DNA from 3 places in the Alteromonas lipotrueae genome. Region 3 is predicted to be linked to each of the others. Evidence: predicted binding sites of a transcription regulator. Region 3 holds the regulator's gene; each other region holds the start of a gene.
What was found. The regulator sigma-54, encoded in region 3, starts transcription at its own class of promoters, with help from an activator protein. The targets are predictions, from matches to a motif close to GTTGGCACGNNNNTNGNNT.
Positions count from the first base shown of each region.

Region 1: a site for sigma-54 is predicted at 4,313-4,331, ahead of KYS23_RS15225 (DUF2884 family protein). Genes of this name have one in related genera too.
Region 2: a site for sigma-54 is predicted at 7,070-7,088, ahead of flhA (flagellar biosynthesis protein FlhA). Genes of this name have one in related genera too.

Region 1 is NZ_JAESDJ010000011.1:107,611-115,485, forward strand. Features, by position in the region: gene KYS23_RS15210 (SDR family NAD(P)-dependent oxidoreductase) at 1-480, shown strand, start outside; gene KYS23_RS15215 (sodium-dependent transporter) at 688-2,109, shown strand; gene KYS23_RS15220 (NAD-dependent epimerase/dehydratase family protein) at 2,266-3,096, opposite strand; gene KYS23_RS15225 (DUF2884 family protein) at 3,390-4,190, opposite strand; gene KYS23_RS15230 (hypothetical protein) at 4,553-4,744, shown strand; gene KYS23_RS15235 (mechanosensitive ion channel family protein) at 4,823-6,109, opposite strand; gene KYS23_RS15240 (acyltransferase) at 6,112-7,005, opposite strand; gene KYS23_RS15245 (acyltransferase) at 7,002-7,875, opposite strand, start outside.
Region 2 is NZ_JAESDJ010000001.1:543,875-551,749, reverse strand. Features, by position in the region: gene KYS23_RS02340 (chemotaxis protein CheA) at 1-671, opposite strand, end outside; gene KYS23_RS02335 (protein phosphatase CheZ) at 684-1,448, opposite strand; gene cheY (chemotaxis response regulator CheY) at 1,483-1,866, opposite strand; gene KYS23_RS02325 (RNA polymerase sigma factor FliA) at 1,903-2,634, opposite strand; gene KYS23_RS02320 (MinD/ParA family protein) at 2,631-3,497, opposite strand; gene flhF (flagellar biosynthesis GTPase FlhF) at 3,494-4,885, opposite strand; gene flhA (flagellar biosynthesis protein FlhA) at 4,915-7,014, opposite strand; gene flhB (flagellar biosynthesis protein FlhB) at 7,200-7,875, opposite strand, start outside.
Region 3 is NZ_JAESDJ010000001.1:165,390-173,264, reverse strand. Features, by position in the region: gene KYS23_RS00725 (calcium/sodium antiporter) at 1-248, shown strand, start outside; gene KYS23_RS00720 (KpsF/GutQ family sugar-phosphate isomerase) at 248-1,222, shown strand; gene kdsC (3-deoxy-manno-octulosonate-8-phosphatase KdsC) at 1,222-1,788, shown strand; gene lptC (LPS export ABC transporter periplasmic protein LptC) at 1,785-2,363, shown strand; gene lptA (lipopolysaccharide transport periplasmic protein LptA) at 2,332-2,895, shown strand; gene lptB (LPS export ABC transporter ATP-binding protein) at 2,898-3,623, shown strand; gene KYS23_RS00695 (RNA polymerase factor sigma-54) at 3,699-5,183, shown strand; gene hpf (ribosome hibernation promoting factor) at 5,213-5,500, shown strand; gene ptsN (PTS IIA-like nitrogen regulatory protein PtsN) at 5,509-5,952, shown strand; gene rapZ (RNase adapter RapZ) at 5,991-6,836, shown strand; gene KYS23_RS00675 (HPr family phosphocarrier protein) at 6,836-7,108, shown strand; gene mgtE (magnesium transporter) at 7,267-7,875, shown strand, end outside.

The DNA of each region.
Region 1 (7,875 bases), on a different contig from region 3:
GGGCTCCGCCCGGAAAAGCGGCTGGAAGATATCAGTGAAGAAGCGCTAGCAACCTACTTTGCAATCAATAGTACGATGCCCGCTTTATGGATGAAGTACTTGGTGACTGTGATGGTGAAAGAGAGCCCGTCTATTGTATGCATAAGCGCGCGGGTGGGCAGTATTTCAGATAATAAACTGGGGGGCTGGTATGGATATCGAGCTTCAAAAGCCGCGCTTAATATGTTGGTAAAAACAGCCTCGGTAGAGTATACACGGCGACTAAAAGATCCACTTTTAATCTGTTACCACCCAGGCACTGTCGATACTGGTTTATCAGCGCCATTTCAGAAAAACGTAAAAGCAAATAAGCTATTCACACCGGAATTTACCGCTAAACAACTGCTTACCCATTTGTCGACACTGAGCGCTTCTCGGCATTCAAATCGCGACGAAAGCTGCCACTTCATTGACTGGGACGGTAAGGTGGTAACTTGGTGATACGCCAATTGCCGCTTTCTGTAAGCCCAATATCAAGACTTTTTATTACACTGCTGTTACCATGCATTTTAGGGAATGGTGCAGTGTTTTGACTCGCTTAAAAAAGGCGAGCAATACGACGTAGTCGACGCCATTAGCACGATGAAATAATCATAAGTTATCGCCATCCCAGAAAACATAAAAATAAACTCAACAAGAGGAAGGGATATGAGCGGGGCCAGAGAACAGTTCGGATCGCGCATAGGTTTTATTCTAGCAGCGGCAGGATCGGCAGTAGGTATTGGTAACCTAGTGGGTTTTCCTGTTGGCGCAGCAAAAAATGGCGGTGGTGCATTTTTATTGATGTATGCCATTTTTGTATTCGCTATTTGCTTACCTGTGATGTTAGCGGAAATGTCAGTGGGGCGTCATGCCAAAAAGGATCCATTAGGCGCATACAGCGCAATCAGTGGCAATTCAGCAAAGTGGAAAATCGCCGGTTGGTTAGCCATTGCTACGCCATTTATGATTGCCGTGTTCTACATGGTGATAACGGTGTGGATTTTCGGTTATCTTTTTGAAACCGTCAGCGGTAATTTAGACACCTTAGCTAACCCAGATACATTTGGGTTATTTATTAATTCATCGTCTATTTTCGCTTATATGGCCGTGGTTGTTGGTGTGGTCTATCTCATTCTGCAAGGCGGTGTTAAAGAGGGGATTGAAAAAGCAGCTAAGCTGCTGATGCCAGCCCTTTTTGTTATGTTAATTGGCTTAGTGTTGTTCGTACTCACCCGCGAGAATGCTATGGCAGGGGTGAAGTTTTATATCATTCCTGACTTCTCAAAGCTGACAGCAAGTGTGGTGAATGGTGCGCTCGCACAAGCGTTTTTCTCCCTCTCGTTAGGTATGGGGATTTTGATTACCTACGGCAGTTATATCGACAAGAGAGCGGATGTGCCTACGTCGGCAAAGTTAGTGGCAATAACAGATACCGCAGTGGCCTTCACAGCAGGCTTAATGATTCTACCTGCGATATTCTCTTTCAACCCTGATATTAATCCTGATGAACTTAGTGAGTCATCGGTGAGTATGATTTTCACCTATTTACCTAATATATTTTTAGCGCTGCAAAGCTCTATTGGGTATGTGGGGGCGTCTATCGTGGCAAGCCTGTTCTTCTTATTAGTGTTCTTTGCTGCCATCACGTCTTTAGTGTCTATTTTTGAAGTGCCAGTAGCGGCGCTAATGGACGAGAAAGGGGTAAGCAGGAAGTGGGCGTTAGCGTCACTTGGTAGCGTGATGCTTGTACTAGCGGTACTGTGTACTTTGTCATTTGGTAAAGTTGATGCACTTACGCAGTTCGCCAGCTACGCGGGTGTAGATAAGTCGCTGTTCGACGTTATTATTGACGTATTTTACGAGACTATTTTGCCATTAAACGGCTTCTTGATTTGTATCTTTGTTATTTATCGTTGGAAAAGTGCAAACTTCAACGCATCCCTTGAAGAGGGGAGTTCAGGCTATCGCGGTGGATGGTTTGAAAAGTATGTCGATGTATCGCTTAAAACGTTTATCCCTGCCATCTTGTTAGTTATTTTCATCAATACCGTGGCGGTTAAATACTTCGGCGTTAGCCTGTTTGGCTAGTCGCTTACTAAACTTGTTGTAATAGAGATACCAACGATAAGGCGCTCAAATGTGAGCGCCTTATCTATTTGTAATTCTGTACTTTATTTATAAGCCTGCTCTTTTTATAAAACTGCACTTTTTATAAATGAATGTCCTTCACAACATCCTATTTAACTAAATCATGTCATCAGGGTTGGCATAGTCAGGAAGTATTCCCAGCAAATTCCAACTCGCTTTTGCATCAATCGCCTTACCCGTAGGGGCCAACTCTGACTCACTAAAGGTGGGAGCCGGTATGCCTTTTTTCAGTGCCGCTTGGGTATAGTAATCGCCTCTTTTCGGGTGTTGTAAACTACATAAATGATATAAATCGGTGCTGTCACCCTTGCTAGTTTCGGCCAAAATCAGTGCCTTTAACGCGGCAATAACATCATGAACATGTACTAAGTTAATTCGTTTATTGCCCGCATTCAGGCTTCTTCCGCTTAAGGAATTTACAGGGTGGCGATCTGGGCCTGTTAACCCAGCAAGGCGTACTATTTTAGCGTCTACCTTGGCATTCGTTTTTAATTTTAACACGTGCTGCTCTATGGCAACATGCGCTTTTGCCGATGCGGTTTCAGGCTGGGTGCTGGTGTGTTCATTCAACACATCACTTCTATTATCGCCGTATACCGAGGTGGTACTCATGAAAATAATACGAGCTACTCTGGCCGCCACTGCATTATCAATAAGAGCAAGCATGTTATTGGTGAAGTCATCTAACTGGGTATTACGACGGCCAGGTGGAATGTTTAGCACAAGTGTTGCATCGTTAAGTTCTTTACATAGTGCGGTGGTGTCGTCACCCAAACTAAAAACCAAGCCTTTAATGTGCTTATCGCTTATTTTCAACGCTTTTTCTTTGCTTCGCGTGGTAGCAATAATTGCATGGGTAGCTGACATGGCTTCGCCTAAGTAGCCACCAAGCCAACCGTAACCGCAGATAACTAGCTTATTATTCATAACGTCTTCTAGATGAGAAAAAGAGGGTGAAAGTAAAAGTATCAAAAATACGCGGTAAGGCGCAAAACGGATTGGTTCTGTGTGGTAAATACCAGGTACACAAATGCTGGGTGTTAGGTGCATAGTTCTGAGGATAAGGTGCAAAGCGCTAACCGATGAGGGAGAAAAGCTATTAAAATCAATTTGGTTATAAAAAAACGCTAGCGGGAAAGCTAGCGTTGTAAGGTTATTAAATGTAAATTGAACGTGGTTTGAATGTAGTGGGGGCAGTCACTGCACGAATAAAAACACAATTACATTTTCATTTCGCCACTGCGCATATCAATTAAGTCTAAGCCACCTAACCCAGGAATGCTGGCTTGCATTTTGTTTTCGGCATAATTAGCTTCTTGCAACACTTCACATAGGGCATCGCCTTTTTCTTCAAGTGCTGCGGCCTGTGATTCAACACGGTGTTCAATAGTCTCACCAAAGCGTTCCATTTTTTCCTCGAAGGCTTCCATATCGCCGCCGTTCCATAGCATTTGGGTGCCCACAGCAATCAAAATACGGCCCATTGATTCAGTTATGAGCGACTCGAATTGCGCTTCAAATTCGTCTTCCCAGCTTTCGTCGAAAAAGCCTGGCTCGTCAAACTTAGCTGTATCCACTTTGATATTGCCGTTGTCGTCGTAAAAAGACGTTGCTAACTTTTCGTTAAGCGAAGTGAACATGGTATCGAAATCTTCAGTAAGCTCATTATCGCCGCCAAGCAGTTCACCGAATACTTCTGAAACGGCGACACTGGCAATTTCTAACCCTTCACTTGCGATGTTAAGAGTCATGGGAATAGCAGTATCGATACGGTCGTAATAGGTATTGACCCATTGTTGTTGTTCGTTGTTCAACGTCACACTCTCACCGTTAATCACCAAATGGTAAGTGTCATCAATCGACATGGTAGAACCGTTTTGCATGTCGACAGTAATTAGGCCCTGGTGGTATTGAAGATGGCCATCTAATTCGATGTCGCAGCTAGTCTCAAAAGCAAACGCTGGCACGCTAAGTAAAGATGAAGATACTAAGGCGAGTGGAAGTAATTGTTTAATTTTCATTTTCTGAAATCCTATTAACCATGATGCTGTCGCGAAGACCGTCTAGTGTTATGAACTCTGTGTTGTGGTCACGCTGTTTTATAGCCTAGTGATTGCACTAGTTGTTACACTAGTTATTGTTATTGCAACCTCAGTGCCATTTTAATAAATACATTTATTTCAATGTCTTAAGGTTTTATAGAAAGGATGTGACATTGACTATTTACGAAAAGTTAGCAATTAGCTTAACTATTTAGCATTTTTGACTAAGATCAAAGGGGTGAGGAAAAGAGCACATTACTTGCATTTAATGTTTTTTGAGGCATGTTCATCCAGATTGATTTCGTGCATAATAATGCCAGAAAAATTAAAGGGTTTAGAGAATGACTGATTGGATTAACGCAATTGTATTTGGTGTTGCGCTAATTGCCTTCACTCTGGGGCTTAGCAGCATCGTAATGGGTTTCATGACAGCTGAAACTGGCGCAAAAGGCATGCAAGAAAAAATCGAGTATGGTTTCTTTGGCGTGTCTGGGCTAGTGGTTTGCTTGCTAATGGGTTATGCGTTGGCTTAAGTAATGATAGACATAAAAAAACCGGCTTAAGCCGGTTTTTTTATGTCTATCGTTTACATTTTTTGGTCACTGCAAGAACTAGTCTTGTTCGCTCTGGCTTATTTCCATTGCACTGGATAAGTAACCTAAGTGGCCGTCACGCTGGTAAGCAACGAGGTCAAACAAAGATAACATGGCCATCACATGGTCAAATATATCCGCTTGAACCTTTTCGTATTTCACCCAGTCTTTCTCAATACTAAAACAATATAGCTCCAGTGGCAGGCCAATTTCGTTAGGTGGCAGTTGGCGCACCATCAAGGTCATTTCCTGGTTCACACTAGGGTGTTTACGCAAATAAGACTCAAGATAAGCTCTGAAGGTACCAATGTTGGTTAATTTGCGGCTATTTAATAAGTCAGATTCATCAATAGAATAGTCTCTGTGATAAGCACGCAGTTCATTTGTTTTCTTCTCTATATACTCACTGATATAGCGAATTTTTGAGAAGCGTTCTAACATTTCGTTGTCACACAATTTAATAGAATGAACATCGATATACACCGAGCGCTTTATTCTTCGGCCACCAGATTCTTGCATGCCTCGCCAGTTCTTAACTGCCTCGGTAGTCAAATTATAGGTAGGCAGAGTTGAAATGGTTTTATCCCAGTTCTGCACTTTTACGTTGGTTAAACCTATTTCTTTAATTTCACCATCTACTTCGTATTTTTGCATGGTGATCCAATCACCGGTGTTAAACATGCGGTTAGCCGCAATTTGAATACCTGCCACAAAGCCCAATATGGTATCGCGGAAAATTAATAGCAGTACGGCGGCAATAGCCGTTAAGCCAGACACTAAGAGTAAGGGGCTTTTATCTACAATTAACGAGATGCTGAACAAAATGGTAAGAATGGCAAAGCCAAGCTTGGTGACTTGAATAAAGCCAGTAATAGGTGCACGTTTAGATAATGCAGAGGCGTTGTATACATCTTCCACCGTACTCAAAATGGCGTAAATACCCAACAGTCCACTGTAAAGCATATACAACAACGCGCTTTTTATTAATAAGCCGTACAGCACAGAGGCTTCTTCAATAAGTACTGGAGTGGCAAGAAATATAAAAAGAGCAGGGAATAAATGCATAAGACGGCGGAAGAAGCCATGTTCTTGTAATGCGTTATCCCAAATGTTGGTGGTCTTCGATACCCATCTCGCTATTTCAGGGCGAACAATCAACCTTGCAAATATATAAATGACAATCGCTATCGTCAATATGGTGCCCAATGCTAGCGCATTATATAGCGGGTCGTGCATAGTCAGTGATGGAAAGAAATCCTTCACTAAATGCATGAAGCTATCACGTACAGTCGAACTTACTTCCACAATTACGACTCCAAAAGACGTTTGATACGGCTATCTTTATTTTTCCACATGGCATTTAACCAATCTTGGAAAGTGGTGCGAAACTCAGGTTCACTCATTGAAGAGTGTTGCTGAAGTGCTGGCACAGGCATCACATTAACATCGATTATGATTTTGGTCATTGTGCCACTTAGCATAGCCATCATTGGGTGGCGCTTATTTTCTGGATATAGCAAAGAAATATCGAGCACATTAGTAAACAACTCACCCATTGCAGCCAGTGTAAAGGAAACGCCTCCCGCTTTAGGTGGAAGCAAGGTTTCATAAGGGCTTTGCTTCTGATGGTGTTTTTGTGTGGTAAATCGTGTGCCTTCAACAAAGTTGATGACAGTGGTGGGCACCGTACGAAATTTTTCACAAGATGCTCTTGTTGTTTCCAAATCTTTGCCTTTTTTCTCTGGGTACTTTTCTAAATAGGCCTTAGTGTATCTGTGCATAAAAGGCATATCTAAGGCCCAAGCACCTAATCCTACAAAAGGAAGCCAAATTAATTCCTTTTTGAGAAAGAACTTTGGCGCAGGTATACGATGAGTCGCAAATTCAATAAGTAGCACAATATCAAGGTAACTAAGATGGTTGGCGATAATCAAATACCATCTATCTTTCGACAATTCACCATGAACCGCACACTCAATGTTTACATTGTTAAAGAGGCGAATAAGCAATACGCTTACCCGTCCAAAACTAAACAAGCAAGCGTGCATGACGCTATTCCACGCTTCGGTAACTTTACCTGAAGGGAGTATCAGTTTAATGACGCCGAACAAGATGATCAGCCCTCCCCATAGCGCAAGGTTGGCTACTTGAAGCGCCGTGTGGACAACGAAAGTTACAGGAGAAAACAAGGTACGGATCATAGTGGCTTCTGAGTTGCGTTAATCGATTCTAATTGGTCGTTTTTATCTTGCCAGCGGCTATTTAACCAACGCTGAAATTGGCTTCTTACTTGTGGATCGTCAAAGTAATTATCATTAAAGTAGCCATTTTCGGTAATATCCGTGATGGGGGTTACTTTTATACTGACGCGAATATCACGTACCTTCCCGCTGACGAAATCCCAAAATGAGGGAACGCCGCCAGGGTAATCAATCGTTACGTCAATGAGCTTGTGCAACTGAGAGCCCATCGCTGAAAGCACAAACGCTACGCCGCCCGCTTTAGGTTTCAGCAGGTGGCTAAACGGTGAGTTCTGTCGGTCGTGTTTTTCTTGGGTAAAGCGTGTTCCTTCCACAAAGTTCATAATACTTACCGGCTTGGTACGAAACTTTTCGCATGCTTTGCGAGTAGTTTCCATGTCTTTGCCTTTCAGGTGTGGGTTCTTCGCCAAGAAAGATTTTGAGTATCGACGCATAAAGGGAAAATCGAGAGCCCACCAGGCGAGGCCTAAGATAGGGACGTAAATAAGTTCCTTTTTAAGGAAGAACTTTAAAAATGGGATTTTTCGGTTGAATACACGTTGTAAAACTAAGATATCGACCCAAGATTGATGGTTGGCAATCACTAAATACCAGTCTTTGCGGGTAAGTTGATCAAGGCCGGTAACATCCCATTTTGTTCTACTACTCACTCGTTGATTAAGATTATTAATCGTAATCCATGCGGTTGCGCACGCGTCCAAGATATACGATATAAATCGTCTCCAAGGCGCAAGCGGAATAAGTTTGAAAAAAGACAAAATAATGATGGGCGTTGCCCATAAAACTGTATTTAAAAAATAAAAAATTACT
Region 2 (7,875 bases), 380 kb from region 3:
AGTGCTTCAAATTCATCGTCGGTAATATCATCACCTGAACCACCGGCTGCCGGTGCAGCCGCTTTTGGTTCTGCCTTAGGCGCAGGTTTGCCCGGCGCACTCGAACCATGAAGTTCATCAAGCAAGGCTTCAAATTCATCTTCAGAAATTTCGTCAATGCCGCCATCGCCACTATCAGCAGGCCCTTCAGATACGGGCGCTTCTTCCAACGCGAACTCTTCCTCGGCAACAGGAGTTTCAACCGCGTCACTGCTGTCACCAAAGATATTTTCGTCTGGGGTTTCTGGGGTGCTTAACTTATGTAGCAAATCAACAAGTTTTGCGTCTGCAGGCACTAGGGGTTCTTGCGCTTTAACACGCTCAAACATCTCTACGACTACATCGGTGGCCTGAAGAATGGTGTCCATTAATTCAGGCGTAAGAGTACGTTGTCCGTTTCGCATTACATCGAAAACGTTTTCTGCACCGTGGCAAATTTCAACTAATTCGGTAAGCGACAAAAAGCCGGCGCCACCTTTTACGGTATGGTAACCACGAAAGATAGCATTAAGTAAATCTGCATCTTCAGGATTATTTTCCAGATCAACGAGCTGTTCTTGTAATTGTTCAAGGATCTCCCCAGCTTCAACTAGAAAGTCCTGTAATATATCCTCGTCAACATCAAACGCCATGCGCCCGCTCCCCTAAAAACCTAAGCTAGACAAAAGATCATCTACGTCATCTTGGCCAGATACAACATCATCGCGTTGGTCTGCATCAATAATTGGACCTTCGGCTTCGACACTATCGATCTTGTTAACTTTTTCGACTTTCGCTTCAGATGGCTTGCCTAGTTCCGCCTGTTCGGGTTCACCGAACATCGTAAGCATATTAACTAAGCTATCTTCCACTTCTTTTACGAGTTCAATCACTCTGCGAATAACTTGACCGGTAAGATCTTGGTAACCTTGTGCCATTAACACTTCGGTAAGCAATGATGTAAGCTTAGCCGATTGTTTCGATCCGTCTTCTAGCAATTCGTCTAAATCTGCACATAAAACTTTGAATTCACCCAACTCAAGTTGACGATTCATCAGTTTTTTCCACTCCGGCATGATTTTCTCGATGCGGGTAGAGAGCACTTCAGCAATTGGCATACTCTCTTCAACTGCATCCATGGTGGTATTGGCAGCTTTTTCCGTTTCTTCGATAACGTACATGAGTCGCGTTTGCGCATCAGGAATGTCATCAACGGTTAAATTTTTAATACGTTCATCGATTTGGAAGTTATTTAACGAGTCATGAAGTTGACGCGTTAATTTACCAACTTCAGCAAAGAGCTCAATGGACTCTTTCATCGAAACAGCTTCTAAGACAGCGTTCGCTGATGCGTTATCGCCCTCTTCAAGATACGCTACCAATTTTTTGGCTTCTTCGAGCGTTATAGAGACACTTTCATTTGTCGACATCCAGTAAACCTCATTTCTCTGGTGAGCGTCTGGATCAACCTAAACGTTCGAAGATTTTATCTAATTTTTCTTTCAACGTAGCGGCAGTGAAAGGTTTAACAACATAACCATTCACACCAGCTTGCGCTGCGGCAACGATTTGTTCTTTCTTCGCTTCTGCTGTCACCATAAGAACCGGTAGGTGTTTCAACTTATCATCTGCACGTATAGCGCGTAATAAATCGATACCTTGCATACCTGGCATATTCCAATCTGTTACAACAAAGTCAAAATCACCTTGTTGTAGCATAGGTAGCGCGGTGTTACCGTCGTCCGCTTCCTGGATATTGGCAAAACCCAAATCTTTTAGCAGGTTCTTTATGATACGTCTCATGGTAGAAAAATCGTCAACCACGAGAATTTTCATACTTTTATCCAAAATAGCCTCCAATGAGGGGTTAATTGTTATTAATTTCTATTCTTCGTCAACTTGCCACGATTTCATTCGTGATTTGAGTTTTAACATGGCCTGACTATGAATTTGGCTCACTCGCGATTCACTAACATCAAGAACTTCGCCAATTTCTCTAAGGTTCAGTTCTTCATCATAGTATAAAGAAAGTACAATCGCTTCCCGTTCGGGTAATGTAGTAATAGCATGTGCTAGCGCTTTTTGGAAAGCCCCTTGCATCAAATCTTCTAACGGCGCGTCGCTACCTCGGTTTTTTTCTGTAGAAATAACATCTTCAGAAACCCCTAAATCTTCGATCCCCACCAATTTACCGGCATTCACTTCGTTAAGCATTTGATGATAATCTTGCATGCTTACATTCATTTTAGCTGCAATATCAACATCTCGCGCGTCACGACCAGTTTCACCTTCAACTTGAGAGATTGCTTCGGTAATGGCTCGTCCGTTTTTGTGCACGGAACGAGGTGTCCAATCACCTTTTCTGATTTCATCAAGCATCGCGCCACGAATACGTATACCCGCAAAGGTTTCGAAGCTTGCGCCTTTGGAACCGTCAAAATTTCGTGCAGCTTCTAGCAGTCCAATCATACCGGATTGGATTAAATCGTCGACAAGTACACTGGCTGGCAGTCTCGCCATTAAGTGGTGTGCTATTCGCTTCACCAGCGAAGCGTGACGCTCAACTAACTGTGACTTGTCCGTTTGCTGTTGATAAGCGGCTGCTTTGCTATTCAACGCTGACTTCCTACTGCTTTATCTGCTATTAGTTGTTCAATAAAAAACTCTAAGTGACCTCCTGGTTGCGCAGGAATAGGCCAAGATGCTGCTTTGGCTGCTAGCTGGCTAATCGCCACTGCCGCAGGAGAACTTGGATAAGCATCTACAATTGACGTTTGCTTACGTACCGCTCGTCGTATGTTCTCGTCAAAAGGAACCGTTGCCACCAATTCTAGCGCAACATCCAAAAATCGCCCTGTTACTTTCGATAGTTTGCTGAAGAGTTCCTGCCCTTCTCTAACATCGCGGACCATATTGGCGACCACTTTGAAGCGAAAGACACCGTGCTCTCTGTTAAGAATTTTAATTAACGCATAGGCATCGGTGAGTGAAGTAGGCTCATCGCACACTACCACCATAATATCTTGAGAGGCTTTGGAGAAACTTAGCACCATATCGGAGATACCTGCTGCGGTATCGACGATAAGCACATCAATGGGCGAACGCAATTCGCTGAAAGCTCTAATAAGCCCTGCATGCTGCGTTGGTGATAGCTCTGCCATTGATTGAGAACCTGATGTGGCTGGTGCTATTTTTATACCGTGAGGGCCCGTAACGAGAACATCGTCCAAGGTACACTCACCAGATAATACGTGGGAGAGGTTTTTCTCTACTCGCAATCCTAGCATTACATCCACATTGGCCAGACCTAAGTCTGCATCCAATACCATTACCCGCTTTCCCTGCTTTGCCATAGCAATAGCCGTGTTTAGCGTAATATTTGTTTTACCAACGCCACCTTTACCTCCGGTGACGGCGATAACTTTGATTAATCGTGATTGCTTCATTTTTCGTAAGCTACTCGCTTGATCATCAATCATACTGCTCGTGCTGTTTTAACCACATTGTTACTAGTAGTATGATTCAAACCGTACTTTTTATAAAGCTTTGCAGCAGCAGATACTAAAGATTTTGCTTCTGCAATCTTAATGTCTTCAGGAACTTTCTGTCCATCTGTTACATAACTGACAGGTAACTGGTACTCCACCGCTGCGCTAAGCACTTCGCCTAGAGAGTAGCACTCATCAAGCTTTGTAAAGATACAACCGCTAAGTTCCACCCCTTCGTACGCATCTATAATACGTTGTAACGCAGCATATTGGGTATTCGCTTGCGCTACTAGGTATTTTTTCACTGGCTGCATTTGACCGTTATCAAATTGATTTATCTGTTTAATTAATCGACTATCTCGCTGACTAAAGCCTGCCGTATCAATTAACACTAGTCTCTTATGGCGTAATTGAAACAATAAATCTGATAATTCTTCACTACTTTGTGCTTTACGCACTGTGCAGCCAATAATTTTTCCATATGTGGCTAATTGCTCAAACGCTGCAATACGATAGGTATCTATCGTAATCATGGCAACGGAGTCAGCACCATATTTCTGTGCATAGCGAGCAGCTAATTTAGCGACTGTGGTGGTTTTACCTGTTCCGGTAGGACCCACTAACGCAACTGCGCCCTTTTGCGTAAGTATATCGTTACCTGTCACATTAATGCGATTAGCCAATAGGTTTAAAAGATAAACCCAAGCGTCACGCTCGTTGTAATGCGACGGCGTGTAACTAATTAGTTGCTCTGCCAGTGATTGACTCAGTCCCATATCGGTTAGACGCTGAATCAAATAGTGATGTACAGGTTGCTGACGACGACTTTTTGCTTCCATCAAATCGGCCACTTGGTATTGAAGTACATTTCGTAGTGACGCCAACTCTTCTTTAATCTGAGACAATTCGTCAGACTGAGGAGCTCTGCTTTTATCAATACTTTCATTCAGGCTAGATGCCTGATGGCTAGGGAATTCAGAGGTGTTTTGATTTGCTTCTACATCGTCGATAAAGGCTTCTGAAAAGTCTAAGTGCGAGGCAATTTGATTGGCATGCTGAGCGTTGGCACTAGGTGCTGAAGATGAGCTTTGAATGCTGCCACCATGTTGTTTTTCCAACAGTGCTTTTAAGCTATCTGGACCATCATCACCGATGATTTCACTAAGACTAGGTACAGCCGCTTTCGCTTGACCTGGTGCTCTAGGTGCAGGCTTTTTAATCGACAGTTTGGCTTCTGGCTCTTTATCGTAAGCGGCTACCAGCTCGATACCGTCAGCAAGCTTTCGGTTCGACATGATAACGGCATCGCTACCCAATTCCGCTTTAACTTGGCTTAAAGCTTCTCGCATATCTTTGCCAAAGAAACGTCTGATTTTCATTGAAAACTCTCCAATCACCCAGTGTCAGATTATTGACCGACCGAACTGACTATTTTTATCTGCTTATCGTCGGGTACTTCCTGATAGGAAAGTACATGTAAACCCGCGACCGAATACTTTAAGAAGCGAGATAGTACGGGGCGCAACATACCGGAAGTGAGAAGTACCGCAGGCTCACCTTCTAATTCTTGTTGCTGACTAGCTTGCTGCAATGATTTTTGCAGCTTATCGGCCAGTCCTGGTTCTATACCAGCGCCATCTTCGCCACCTGCTTGTAATGACTGGTGCAACATCTGTTCCAACTCTGGCGCCAAGGTTATGACGGGTATCTCTTTCGCCCCTTGGGTAATTTCTTGGGTGATTAGACGTTTAAGCGCAATTCGTACCGCAGACACCAGTACATCTGGGTCTTGGCTACGTGGGCCGTATTCGCTCAGGGTTTGTACAATGGTACGCATGTCACGAATAGGCACCCCTTCAAATAGCAAGGTTTGCAGCACTTTAACGATAGTGCTCAACGGCAGAATATCAGGGACTAACCCTTCAACTAATTTAGGATGCTGCTTGGCTAGCATATCTAGTAGCTGTTGAGCTTCTTCATGTCCAAGTAGTTGGTAGGCGTTGTTTGTCAGCAATTGACTTAAGTGAGTAGCAACCACAGTAGCAGCATCAACCACGGTATAACCCAGTGTTTGCGCATGCTCACGCTTATTCGGTTTGATCCATACCGCATCTAAGCCAAAGGCAGGGTCTTTGGTAGCACGACCTTCCAGTTTGCCAAATACTTGACCCGGATTAATCGCAAGCTCTTCATCGTGGCTTATTTGCGCATCGCCAATGGTTACACCCAACATCGCAATGGTGTACAGGTTAGGCTCTAAATCTAGATTGTCACGAATGTGTACCGGTGGAATAAGAAAGCCTAGCTCTTGAGATAACTTCTTACGAACCCCTTTAATACGAGTGAGCAGTTCTCCGCCCTGAGACTTATCTACTAAGGGGATTAGTCGGTACCCGACTTCTAAGCCGATGGTGTCGACATGCTGCACATCATCCCACCCAAGCTCTTTTATTTCAGGCGCAACAGTGTCATCTTTCACTATGTTTGCTGGGGTTTTAGGCTTTTCTGCCTCGCGTTTAGCCGCAACCCCCTGCCAGTAGGCGTAACCGGCTATAAGCACTGAAAAACCAATAAAGGCTAAATGAGGCATGCCGGGAATAATACCCATAACGAATAACACACCAGAGGCAATATAAAGGGCTTGGCTATTACCCAATTGACTACGAATTTCTTTGCCCATTTCTTGGGTTTCGTTTTCTCGGGTAACAATAATAGCGGTAGCCACAGACAGTAACAGTGAGGGTATTTGCGCCACCAAACCGTCACCAATGGTTAAAATGGTGTAAACCTCGATGGCATTTCCAAAACTTAACCCGTGTTGAATCATGCCAATAAAAAGGCCACCCACAATATTGATAAGCATGATAAAGAGGCCGGCAACAGCGTCACCTTTCACAAATTTTGACGCACCGTCCATCGAGCCATAGAAATCTGCTTCGGCGGTTATTTCTTCTCGGCGAGCACGCGCCTGATCTTGGTCGATATAACCCGCATTCAAATCGGCATCAATAGCCATTTGCTTACCTGGCATAGCGTCAAGAGTAAAGCGAGCACTTACTTCTGAAATTCGACCTGCACCCGCGGTCACTACTTTAAAGTTGATAATGAGCAAGATAGCAAAGACCACCACCCCCACCGCATAGTTGCCTCCAATTACCACAGCACCAAATGCTTCGATAACCTTACCTGCAGCATCCCCGCCTTCATGTCCATATAGCAGGACGACACGCGTGGAGGCAACGTTTAACGCCAACCGCAGTACGGTAGCAATCAACAACACAAGGGGAAAAATACCGAAATCAACCGGTTTTTGGGTTAATACCGCCACCAAAATAATGACTAAAGACAGCGCAATATTGAAGCTGAACAATACGTCGAGTAAAAATGGCGGCATGGGAAGAATAACCATGCCCATAATGGCAAGAAGAACAATGGGAGCGCCTAAGCCACTGGTAATGTTCTGCAGCTGACTTTTATCGAATCGCTGTAGGTAACCGGATAACTGCATTGCAGGGAGTCTCTCTATCGGAAAATTGACGCTAAACGCTATCTTTCAATGACTATTACAACTACCGTGCCAGATTTATACAAAACCGATTAAACGTAAGTGGGGCCGCAATTCGCAGAACTACAGTTAAGAGTGGCTCGCTATAAGCTTCGATTTAAGCGTTAATTTAAGCTGATAGCAGCGCCTTAGCGGCGCAGTTCTGGTGGTATGGGTAAATCACGTTTAAGCGGCTTGGGTCGTTTTCCTTTACCCGCTCTGTGTGCTTTTAACTGATAAACGTGCGCTAACACTTGCGCTACCGCCATAAACAAGGCGTTAGGTACTTCACCATCAATTTCAGTAGAGTAGTACACTGCGCGGGCTAGCATTGGTGATGGAATAAGTGGCACATCGTTGGCGGTGGCTATTTTACGAATATGCATCGCCAATTCATCGGTACCTTTTGCCACAACCACTGGGGCGCGATTGCCGCTGTCATCATACTTTATTGCGACAGAATAATGGGTAGGGTTGGTCACAACTACATCGGCCTGAGGAACTTCTTGCATCATGCGCTTGGTGGCAGCTTGATACTGTAAGCGACGAATTCGCCCTTTTACCAAAGGATCACCTTCAGAGTTTTTACGCTCGTCTTTCACCTCTTGTTTAGTCATCTTTATTTCTTTGTTGTGCTTATACATTTGATAAGGCACATCAATAAGTGCAATAGGTATCATGCCGCAAACCAACATAATAAAGGCCCACTTCAGCATATCTAACGCGTGAAAAATATTGCCTGGGTACAGCTCTAAATCAAGGTGTAGCGCTTCATCTTCAAAAAACAGCAGTGCGCCTAACGCCATCCCAACGATAACAACCACT
Region 3 (7,875 bases):
TGGCCTTGGGGAATATTATTGGTTCCAATATTTTCAATTTACTTGCCGTATTAGGCATGCCTGGCTTAATAGCCCCTGGCGCATTAGACCCTGATGTTTATAACCGCGATATGTTCGTTGTGCTCGGGTTAACCCTATTACTGTTCCTGTTTAGTTTCACCTTAATGGGTAATCGACGAATAAGCCGAAGAAATGGCGGCTTATTGATTGCTTGCTTTATTGGTTATCAATTTTGGCTTTTTGCGTAATGTCACAAGAAAATAGCTTCATCACTTCAGCAAAGCGTGTCATAGAAATAGAAGCGCAGGCAATATCAGCGCTTTCATCTCGCATGGACGAAGACTTTGTTACTGCATGCACCTTGTTGCAAAATTGCGCGGGCAAGGTGGTGGTGTGCGGCATGGGTAAATCTGGGCATATCGGGCATAAGATTGCTGCAACGCTTGCCAGTACCGGAACACCATCGTTTTTCATGCACCCTGGCGAAGCCAACCATGGCGACTTAGGCATGCTGAGTAAAGGTGATGTGCTACTCGCTATTTCCAACTCTGGTGAAACCGCAGAGCTGGTTAATTTACTGCCTATCGTAAAGCGTTTGAGCGTGCCTGTTATTGCGATGACGAACAGCGTAACCAGTTCATTAGGCCAACACGCAGACGTGGTATTGAATATCAGTGTTGAAAAAGAAGCCTGCTCTTTAGGCTTAGCACCTACCTCTAGCACTACCGCCACCTTGGTAATGGGTGACGCCCTTGCCGTAGCGCTACTTGATCGCAAAGGTTTCACCTCCGACGACTTTGCGCTTTCTCACCCAGGTGGCAGCTTAGGCAGAAAATTACTGCTTAAAGTGAGTGACATCATGCTAACGGGCAGCGAATTACCCTTGGTAGACGAAAACGCCCTCGTTGCAGAAGCACTATTAGAAATCTCCAAGAAAGGCTTGGGTATGACAGGGGTTATCGATAGCCACGGCATATTGATTGGAATTTTCACCGATGGTGATTTACGCCGTATTTTAGATGCACGTATAGACTTGCATACCGCTACGGTTACACAGGTTATGACCAAGGGCGGCAAAACAACCATGCCAGAGCAGCTCGCCGTCGAAGCGCTAAACTTAATGGAAACTCATAAGATAAGCGCGCTTATGGTAACGGATGAAACCCGCAAGCCCGTGGGCGCGTTCAACATGCATATGCTACTTAAAGCGGGAGTTTTATAATGAGAGACACCCAATCAACCGTAAATACACTCTATACCGCTATGTCAGAGGCTTTGTATTTATCGCTGAAGCACGTTCGCTTATTAGTGTGTGATGTAGATGGCGTGTTTTCAGATGGCCGTATTTACCTCGGTAATGCTGGCGAAGAATTAAAAGCATTTCATACCCGCGATGGCTACGGCGTTAAAGCCCTTGTGAATTCTGGGGTAGAGGTAGCAGTCATTACTGGCAGGCGCTCTGCCATTGTCGAAAATAGAATGAAAGCGCTGAATGTTGCGCACATCGTACAGGGTGAAGAAAATAAATCTGACGCACTTGCTGAACTGATGGCTCGCTTATCACTTAAACCCGAGCACGTGGCGGTGGTAGGTGACGATATGCCAGATACGGGCATGTACCCCCACGCAAGCGTAAAAATTGCAGTAAAAGACGCACATCCTACGGTTGCACAACAAGCAAATTGGATCACTACTTTGCCAGGCGGCTTTGGTGCAGTACGCGAAATATGTGACACCCTGCTTCAAGCAAACGATAAGCTTCACGGTATTCAAGGTGCTAGCGTATGAAGGTATTAGGCTTTGACCGGTTAGGCTTAAGTATTTCGGTGTTATTTATATTGGCATCCGCCATGTATATTCCGATTTGGATGGAAGAAGATCCTACCCAGCAAACTGACCAAGGATTGGATGCATTAAAGCCCGCGTACAAAGCAAAAAACTTAACGACCACCTTATATAATCAAGACGGCCAATTAAATCACAAAGTATTTGCGGCATCGATGGAACATTACGACCAATTGGGCTTTGTTTTATTCCAAAAGCCCAGATATACATTATATACCGACGACGCACAGTCACCGTGGGAAGTCACCGCAACAGAAGGTACTTTGTACAATAACGAATTGATACAGCTAGAAAATAATGTCGTTATTGAAAACCAAAGTGTCGATGACTTTGTAAGGACAATACGTACAGCGTTTATAGAGATAAACCTGTACACTAAGCAAATGACATCTGATCAGCCCGTGGAAATACGTGGCTTACAATATGTGATTAACAGCAATGGGTTTAACGCCAACTTGCGTACCCAGGAATACGAGTTAATAGACCATGTACAAACCATTTATTCGCCTAGCCACTAAAGCATTAGCGACCAGCCTCGCTGTTAGCCTTTTCTCTACTGTGGCTTTAGCGGCTGAAAGCGACTTCAACAAACCGATTAAAGTTGACTCTAAATCGCAATTTGTTGACGGTAAAAACAAAACTTCATTGTTTAAAGATGATGTACGAATTACCCAAGGTTCTTTGGTGATAAATGCCGATGAAGTTGAGGTTATTGCCAGCGAAGGAGATGGACGAGAGATATTTGTTGCTCGCGGCAAACCTGCCAGCTACTCGCAAAAATTAGAAGATGGCGCCCCCGTTACCGCCAAAGCCAACGAAATACGCTATGAAGTGGTAAATCGAACTATTTCTTTACAAGGGAATGCAGAGCTACAGCAAGATACCAGCAAAGTACAAGGCGACAAGATTACTTTCGACATGGTCACGGAACAATTGCTTGCAACAGGCGGCGAAGACGGTGAAGGTGGTAGAGTAACTACGGTATTTACGCCTGAGGCAATACGTAAAGCGTCATCGAATAACGAAGGCGATAAGGCGGACGGCAACTAATCATGGCAACGTTGAGCGCACAGAGTCTTGCAAAGGCGTATAAAGCCCGTCAAGTGGTTCGCGATGTAAGCTTATCAGTTTCGACTGGGCAAATCGTTGGATTACTCGGCCCCAATGGTGCCGGTAAAACCACAACTTTTTACATGATTGTAGGCTTAGTACCCCTTGATAAGGGCAAAATCAGTATTGATGACAGCGAATTAACCCATGAGCCCATGCACGAGCGTGCACGACGCGGAATTGGGTATTTACCGCAAGAGGCCTCAATTTTTAGAAAATTGACGGTGTTTGAGAACATCATGGCTATCTTACAGACCCGTAAAGGGTTGAGTTCAGCGGAACAAGAACAAGAAGCCGATGCGCTACTTGATGAATTTAATATTAACCATATACGTAATAGTACGGGTATGAGTTTATCCGGTGGTGAACGTCGCCGGGTAGAAATCGCGCGAGCATTAGCCGCTGATCCGCAATTTATTTTGCTTGATGAGCCATTTGCTGGTGTTGATCCTATATCGGTTAATGATATAAAGAAGATCATTCAACATCTTCGTGACAGAGGAATTGGAATCCTCATCACCGATCACAACGTAAGAGAAACACTGGATGTGTGTGAGAAAGCGTATATTGTGAGCCAAGGCGAACTCATCGCGCAAGGGACAGCAGAACAAGTTTTAAGTAATCAGAAAGTAAGGGATGTATACCTAGGAGAACAATTCAGGCTATAGTTACTGTAACCGAATTGTCATTTTCAGTTTTAAGCACGGGTATATTCACAACAAGAGTTTAAAAATAAGACGTAGATGAAACCATCTTTACAGCTAAAGTTCAGTCAACAACTTACCATGACACCGCAGTTGCAGCAGGCAATCAAGCTGCTGCAGTTGTCTACGCTCGACCTGCAACAAGAGATTCAGGAAGCACTAGACTCAAACCCACTTTTGGAAGTTGAAGAAGGCGGCGATGACCATCCTGTTGAGAAAAACAACATGGACGGCGACGACCCTTCTGTAGAAGCTGCTCCTACTGCATCTAGCGATTCGTTAGAAGCAGGTGACGCGCTTGAAAAGAACGACCTTCCCGATGAACTGCCAATCGACAGTACGTGGGATGAGTATTACTCGGCCTCTTCTGCTCCCGCTCCTGGTCCATCAAATAATGATGACGACCAACTGTTTCAGGGTGAAACCACCGACAATATTCAAGACCACTTGCTATGGCAAATGCGGTTAACCCCGTTTTCGGATACCGACCGCGCCATTGCTACCGCCATTATCGACTCAATCGATGAATCTGGTTACCTGAACGTCCCCATCGAACAGATTTTAGAATCGGTGAATTCTGACGACGTAGAAGAATTGGTGGAAATGGACGAAGTTGAATGTGTACTCAAACGTATTCAAATGTTCGACCCTATCGGTTCAGGTTCGCGTACACCGCAAGAATGTTTGCTTGTACAGCTTCGCCAGTTCTCAGACGATACGCCATGGCTTGCAGAAGCAAGACAACTTATCAATGAGTACTCGGACCTACTTAGCAGCAAAGACTACCGTACGTTAATGCGCAAGAGCCGTTTGAAAGAAGATCAACTTCGCGAAGCCATGCGCTTACTGCAAACGTTGAATCCTCGTCCAGGTAGTGCATTAATTACCAAAGAACCGGAATACGTTATTCCTGATGTTTCGGTAAACAAGAAGAATGGCCGCTGGGTGGTAGAACTTAACCCCGATAGCTTGCCAAAGTTAAGCGTAAATCAGCAATATGCCGCTATGAGCAGACGCTCTAAAAACAGCAGCGATTCGCAATTTATTCGCTCACATATGCAAGAAGCCAAATGGTTTATAAAAAGCCTTGAATCAAGGAACGACACCTTGATGAAAGTAGCAAACTGTATTGTGCAGCAACAAATGGGCTTTTTCGAGCACGGCCCAGAAATGATGAAACCAATGGTGCTAAATGATGTCGCAGAAATGGTAGATATGCATGAATCCACCATCTCACGTGTCACCACGCAAAAATATATGCATACCCCACGTGGCATATTTGAGTTGAAATATTTCTTCTCTAGTCACGTAGCAACGGAATCTGGTGGTGAGTGTTCATCTACCGCTATTCGCGCACTAATTAAAAAGCTTGTGGCTGCGGAAACGCCCAGCAAGCCATTAAGCGATAGCAAGATTGCTCAATTGTTGGCCGAACAAGGCATCAAAGTTGCCCGGCGGACAATAGCAAAATACCGGGAATCATTATCGATTCCGCCGTCAAACCAACGCAAAAGCCTTATTTAAAGGCCTTGATAATTTAAGGAAGACGAAATATGCAAATCAACCTTACCGGTCATCATGTCGAAATTACTGATTCTTTGCGTAGCTATGTCGATACTAAGTTCAGCAAACTAGAGCGTCACTTTGATCACATATCTAATGTGCATGTCATCCTGAACGTCGAAAAACTTAATCAAAAAGCCGAAGCCACCATGCACCTCAGCGGAGCAGAAGTGTTTGCTTCATCACATAACACCGACATGTATGCGGCGATAGACAGCATGATCGACAAGCTCGACAGGCAAGTTATCAAGCATAAGGAAAAGCTGAAAAAGCACTAAATATTAATATGGAAATTCAAGCCATAGTAAGTTTGGACCGCACCGAGTGTGCGGTTCAATGTAACAGTAAAAAACGTATTCTAGAGATTATTAGCGACATTGCTGCTAAAAATAATCCCGACATCGATCAGGCCACAGTGTTAAATAGCCTACTCGCCCGTGAACGAATGGGAAGTACGGGTATTGGCAATGGTATTGCATTGCCTCACGGTCGATTACCGGGCTTAGAACACGTTATCGCCATTATTGTAACCAGCAACCCTGCCATCGATTTTGATGCGCTTGACGATCAGCCCGTAGATATCTTCTTTGCCCTGTTAGTGCCTGAAGAGAAAACAGAAGGTCACTTACAAACACTTGCTACCGTTGCGGGAAAACTAAGTGATAAAGAAACGGTGAAAGCCATTAGGCGGGCCTCCACCAGTGACGACATTATTACGGCTTTAAGCTAATAAAGCACAGCACCATATTTTAAAAGGGAGAAATGCAGGTGAAACTGATTATTATCAGTGGTCGATCCGGTTCGGGAAAATCAGTTGCACTACGTGCCCTTGAAGATTTAGGCTACTATTGCGTAGATAATATTCCGGTTAACCTTCTCCCTACCCTTACTCATACCGTGGTTGATGAATATGACCAAGTCGCGGTAAGTATCGATGTAAGGAATCTGCCAAAAAATCCAGCGGACTTGGTAGAGATTTTAGATTACCTACCCTCGTCTTGGTCTATGACCATTGTGTATATTGACGCCAGCGACGATGTGTTGGTGAAACGTTTCAGCGAAACCCGCCGATTGCATCCGCTAGCTAAGCTCAACAAATCTTTATCTGAATCGATAAAAGCCGAATCAGACTTACTTGCGCCTATTGTTGAGCGCGCCGATTTGTATATTGATACGGATAAGCTCACAATTCATCAACTCGCAGAGCTTATTCGCGAGCGAATTCTAGGTAAGAAAAGCTCTCGGCTAGTATTGGTCTTTGAATCGTTTGGCTTTAAACACGGCATCCCCAAAGACGCCGACTATGTATTTGACGCCCGCTTTCTCCCCAACCCACATTGGGAGCCCGATTTAAAACACTTAACTGGCTTAGATGCCCCCGTAGAAGTATTTTTAGGTTCCCAGCCTGTTGTAACCAAATTCATTTGGCAAATTCAGAACTTGATAACCACATGGTTACCTCACTTAGAACGCAATAACCGTAGTTATGTCACCATTGCGATTGGTTGTACCGGCGGTCAGCACCGCTCAGTATTTATTGCTCAATCGTTAGCGAAAACCTTTGGCGAAATGCATCCCGATGTACAAATTCGCCACCGCGAGTTAAATCAGTAATGACCATCGAAAAAACACTTACCATAGTCAATAAATTGGGCTTACACGCCCGCGCTGCCACACAGTTGGTTCAATTAGCCAATCAATTTGATGCAAAAATAGTGTTGGTGAAAGGCGATAAGAAAGCCGATGCTAACAGTGTGCTGGGCTTAATGATGCTGGAAAGCCACCAAGGTGAACAGGTGAACGTTGTGGTTGAAGGTAATGATGCCGAAGCAGCATTAAACGCCATTGAAACGTTAATTGAAGGCCGTTTCAACGAAGACGAGTAATGCTGCACTCGCCTGTGTTACGATTTTCGGTATAAAGCCGCCTATAATTTCACCACATAGCCCGTAATTGTCTGTCGTTACTGCGCTTTTGTCATGACAGCGTCATGGCAATTGCGATATCCTACCGTTATAGAAAATTCCATTTTTAGGCGAAAGCAGTGGCAGAAGCACTGGTCTCAAAATACGTACAAAGCCAACTTCGGGCACTTAATGGCGCGTTAAATAACGGCCAATTTGTTTCTGTACGTAAGCTTCTGCTGGAATTACCCCCTTCTGATGTTGCACATATTCTCGAATCTAGCCCAAGCCGCACCCGAGATGAACTGTGGGAGCTTATTGATGGTGATTTCCACGGTGATATTCTAGAAGAACTCTCTGACGACGTACGTAACGGTATCATCACCAAAATGCTGCCTGCAAACGTCGTAGACGCGTTAGAAGAAATGGATACCGATGACTTAGCGGTTACCCTTAGCAGCCTTCCAGAACCAGTGCTGCAAGACATTCTAGAATCAATGGATGCACAAGACAGACTTCGTGCAGAGCAAGCATTGTCTTACGGTGAAGAGACAGCCGGCTTCATCATGAACACCGACACGATAACCCTTCGCCCTGATGTGACCATTGATGTAGTACTTCGTTATATTCGCCTTAAAGGCGAATTACCTAAAAACACCGATACCTTTTATGTAGTAAACCGTACTGATAATTTAGTCGGTATCGTACCGGTAACGCGATTACTCACCGCTGAGACTGAAGCCAAAGTA